DNA from 2 places in the Streptomyces sp. NPDC101152 genome. Region 2 is predicted to be linked to the other one. Evidence: predicted binding sites of a transcription regulator. Region 2 holds the regulator's gene; the other holds the start of a gene.

Region 1 (2,396 bases), on a different contig from region 2:
AACCTGCCGCCTTCCGCACTCCGAACGCCTGGGAACAGCGGCTCCGGATGCGATGAGAAGTAGCCAAAGTGTGCGCGTCTTTTGCGGCTTATGCGCCCTTTGTGGGGCCCGACTTGCCCTGAATTCGGGCGAATTCTCGCTACATTCCGGACCCCTGCCGTCCAGAATTCTCGTCCGATTGACCTGTTGCAGACGGCAGTTGGACAGATACATTCAGCCGCGGTCGACGCGTTCCGGCGCACGCCCCCAAACCGTGGGGGGTGAGGTCTGACCCGGATCCGCGAAGTGCGGATCTGTGCAAGGGCCAGTAATAGGGGAGTTAGGCATGGCTCAGGGCACCGTCAAGTGGTTCAACGCGGAGAAGGGGTACGGCTTCATCGCGGTCGACGGTGGTGCGGATGTTTTCGTCCACTACAGCGCCATCCAGATGGACGGGTACCGCACCCTGGAAGAGGGTCAGCGGGTCGATTTCGAGATCTCGCAGGGCCAGAAGGGGCCGCAGGCGGACATGGTCCGGCTGGCGACCAGCTGAAGCACGCGCCGGGTAGATAGCAGCGTCGTTCTTCTGTTCTTCGGAGGGCTCGTACCCCATGGGGAGTCATGGGTACGGGCCCTCCGGCATGTCTCCAGGCAGGCCTCGGTGCGTGCGACGGGCATGTCTGCGTCAGGCCGGATCCCGTACGAGTCCTGGCCGGTCTCCCAGAGGCGCTTGCGCCCGCCCGTCACCCGACCACCACCCCTCAACGAGCCCGCTTCGCGGGCGCGCCTTGCACTCGGGCATGCCGAGTGCTAATCATTGGCGTTAGCACTCTGAAGGTGAGAGTGACAAAGAAGGACCGGGTCGGTGAGGCCCGCAGGCCGGGTGGGGCAAGGAACCCATGGGTCGGCGAGCCGTCCGTCGCGGGCGCGGGCGCGGTCCGAAGGAATCACCCCCAGTCCTGGAGGGACCACTTCACATGGCCAAGATCATCGCGTTCGACGAGGAGGCGCGGCGCGGCCTCGAGCGCGGCATGAACCAGCTCGCGGACGCCGTGAAGGTGACGCTCGGCCCCAAGGGCCGCAACGTCGTCCTCGAGAAGAAGTGGGGCGCCCCCACGATCACCAACGATGGTGTCTCCATCGCCAAGGAGATCGAGCTCGAGGACCCGTACGAGAAGATCGGCGCCGAGCTGGTCAAGGAAGTCGCCAAGAAGACGGACGACGTCGCCGGTGACGGTACGACCACCGCGACCGTGCTCGCCCAGGCCCTGGTCAAGGAGGGCCTGCGCAACGTAGCCGCCGGCGCCAACCCGATGGCCCTCAAGCGCGGTATCGAGAAGGCCGTCGAGGCCGTCTCCGGTGCCCTGCTCGAGCAGGCGAAGGACGTCGAGACCAAGGAGCAGATCGCCTCCACGGCCTCCATCTCCGCCGCCGACACCCAGATCGGCGAGCTCATCGCCGAGGCCATGGACAAGGTCGGCAAGGAAGGCGTCATCACCGTCGAGGAGTCCCAGACCTTCGGTCTGGAGCTGGAGCTCACCGAGGGTATGCGCTTCGACAAGGGCTACATCTCGGCGTACTTCGCCACCGACATGGAGCGTATGGAGGCCGTCCTCGACGACCCGTACATCCTGATCGCCAACTCCAAGATCTCCTCGGTCAAGGACCTGCTCCCGCTCCTGGAGAAGGTCATGCAGTCGGGCAAGCCGCTGCTGATCATCGCCGAGGACGTCGAGGGCGAGGCCCTGTCGACCCTGGTCGTCAACAAGATCCGCGGCACCTTCAAGTCCGTCGCCGTCAAGGCCCCGGGCTTCGGCGACCGCCGCAAGGCCATGCTCGGCGACATCGCCATCCTCACGGGCGGCGAGGTCATCTCCGAGGAGGTCGGCCTCAAGCTGGAGAACGCCACCCTCGACCTGCTGGGCAAGGCCCGCAAGGTGGTCATCACCAAGGACGAGACCACCATCGTCGACGGGGCCGGCGCCAGCGACCAGGTCGCGGGCCGCGTGAACCAGATCCGCGCCGAGATCGAGAACAGCGACTCGGACTACGACCGCGAGAAGCTGCAGGAGCGCCTGGCGAAGCTCGCCGGCGGTGTCGCGGTCATCAAGGCCGGTGCCGCCACCGAGGTGGAGCTCAAGGAGCGCAAGCACCGCATCGAGGACGCCGTCCGCAACGCGAAGGCCGCCGTCGAGGAGGGCATCGTCGCCGGTGGTGGCGTGGCGCTCATCCAGGCCTCCTCGGTCTTCGAGAAGCTGGACCTGGAGGGTGACGAGGCGACCGGCGCCAACGCCGTGCGCATCGCGCTCGAGGCCCCGCTGAAGCAGATCGCCGTCAACGCCGGCCTCGAGGGCGGCGTCGTGGTGGAGAAGGTCCGCAACCTCACCCCGGGTCACGGCCTGAACGCCGCGACCGGC
Region 2 (2,396 bases):
GTCCTCGCCGCCCAGGGCCAGCAGCCGGTCGAGGGCGGCCGGCCAGCGGGACGGCACGGCGTCCGGCCCCGCCTGCGGTTCGCCGGACTCCTCCACCAGGTCGCCGCAGAAGACCACCTCCGGCGAGCCGGGAACCAGGACGGCGAGATCGTGGGCCGTGTGGCCGGGGCCGACGTTCGCCAGCAGGACCTGCCGGCCGCCGCCCAGGTCGAGGGTCCACTCGCCGGAGACCTGATGACGGGGCGGGACGAGGGCAGCCGCGGCCTCCTCCGCCGCGTCGGCGTCCAGGCCGCCCCGCACCGCGTCCGCGATCAGCTCCTCGCGCCCGTGCCGGGCGCCGAACACCGTGTCCATGCCCACCGCGCCGAACACCTCCGCGCCCGCGAAGGCCGCCGCGCCGAGGACGTGGTCGAAGTGGGGGTGGGTCAGCGCGAGATGGGTCACACGGCGACCGGCGAGTTCCTCGGCCCGGGTCCGCAGCCGCGCCCCCTCGGCGAGGCTCGACCCCGCGTCGATCACCAGTGCCGTGTCCGCCCCGACGACCAGCCCCGCCGTGCAGTCCCACCTCGGCAGCCGGCACCGCCCGACCCCCGCCGCCACCCGCTCCCACCCCAGCTCTTCCCAAGTCACCGTCATACCGCGACGCTAGCCGTACGCCCCGGCAACCCGGGCCGACCTTGCCGCGGGTGTACCCCACCGCCGTACACTGGGCCGGGGAACGCTGGCACTCGGACGGACAGAGTGCCAGGCGAAGTGCCGAGGGGACGACTGCTGGAGGTGTGCGCATGCTGAACGAGCGACGGCTTCAGGTGCTGCGCGCCATCGTCCAGGACTACGTCGGCACCGAGGAGCCGGTCGGGTCGAAGGCCCTGACCGAGCGGCACAACCTCGGGGTGTCCCCGGCGACCGTCCGCAACGACATGGCGGCCCTCGAGGACGAGGGGTTCATCGCCCAGCCGCACACCAGCGCCGGGCGGATCCCCACGGACAAGGGGTACCGCCTCTTCGTCGACAAGCTCGCCGGCGTCAAGCCGATGACCGGCCCCGAGCGGCGCGCGATCCAGAACTTCCTCGACGGCGCCGTCGATCTCGACGACGTCGTCGCGCGGACCGTGCGGCTGCTCGCGCAGCTGACCCGGCAGGTCGCCGTCGTGCAGTACCCGTCGCTGACCCGCTCGACCGTGCGGCACGTGGAGCTGCTCTCGCTCGCCCCCGCGCGCGTGATGCTCGTGCTGATCACGGACACCGGCCGGGTCGAGCAGCGGATGGTCGACTGCCCCGCGCCCTTCGGCGAGGCCTCGCTCGCGGACCTGCGGGCGCGGCTCAACAGCCGGGTCGCGGGACGGCGCTTCACGGACGTCCCCCGACTCGTGGAGGACCTCCCCGAGGGCTTCGACCTGGAGGACCGGGGTACCGTTGCGACGGTGCTCTCCACCCTCCTGGAGACGCTCGTCGAGGAGAACGAGGAGCGGCTGATGATCGGCGGAACCGCCAATCTGACCCGCTTCGCCCATGACTTCCCCCTCACCATCCGGCCCGTTCTGGAGGCGCTGGAGGAGCAGGTCGTGCTCCTCAAGCTGCTGGGCGAGGCCGGGGATTCGGGCATGACCGTACGCATCGGTCACGAGAACGCCTACGAGGGACTCAACTCCACCTCCGTGGTCTCCGTCGGCTACGGTTCGGGCGGCGAGGCAGTCGCCAAACTCGGCGTGGTCGGACCGACCCGCATGGATTACCCGGGAACGATGGGAGCGGTACGAGCGGTGGCACGGTACGTCGGACAGATCCTGGCGGAGTCGTAAGTGGCCACGGACTACTACGCCGTTCTCGGCGTGCGCCGCGACGCGTCGCAGGAAGAGATCAAGAAGGCCTTCCGGCGGCTCGCACGCGAGCTGCACCCGGACGTCAACCCGGACCCGAAGACCCAGGAGCGGTTCAAGGAGATCAACGCCGCCTACGAGGTGCTCTCGGACCCGCAGAAGAAGCAGGTCTACGACCTCGGCGGCGACCCGCTCTCGCAGGCGGGCGGCGGTGGCGCGGGCGGCTTCGGCGCCGGCGGCTTCGGGAACTTCTCGGACATCATGGACGCGTTCTTCGGCACGGCGTCCCAGCGCGGCCCACGCTCACGCACCCGGCGCGGCCAGGACGCGATGATCCGGCTGGAGATCGAGCTCGACGAGGCGGCCTTCGGCACCACGAAGGACATCCAGGTCGACACCGCGATCGTCTGCACCACCTGCAACGGCGAGGGGGCGGCCCCCGGCACCTCCGCGCAGACGTGCGACATGTGCCGCGGCCGCGGTGAGGTCTCCCAGGTGACCCGGTCCTTCCTGGGCCAGGTCATGACCTCCCGCCCCTGCCCCCAGTGCCAGGGCTTCGGCACGGTCGTGCCGACC

The links. Region 2 encodes HrcA, which represses chaperone genes, less so after heat shock. Its sites were predicted from a motif close to TTNGCACTCNGNNNNNCNGAGTGCNAA; they were not measured.
Region 1: the regulator HrcA is predicted to act here: its motif matches at 767-793, upstream of groL (chaperonin GroEL).

The regions. Positions count from the first base shown of each region.
Region 1 is NZ_JBIWPO010000052.1:19,242-21,637, forward strand. Features, by position in the region: gene ACIRVK_RS38000 (cold-shock protein) at 326-532, shown strand; gene groL (chaperonin GroEL) at 957-2,396, shown strand, end outside.
Region 2 is NZ_JBIWPO010000009.1:105,832-108,227, reverse strand. Features, by position in the region: gene ACIRVK_RS14775 (MBL fold metallo-hydrolase) at 1-636, opposite strand, end outside; gene hrcA (heat-inducible transcriptional repressor HrcA) at 786-1,802, shown strand; gene dnaJ (molecular chaperone DnaJ) at 1,803-2,396, shown strand, end outside.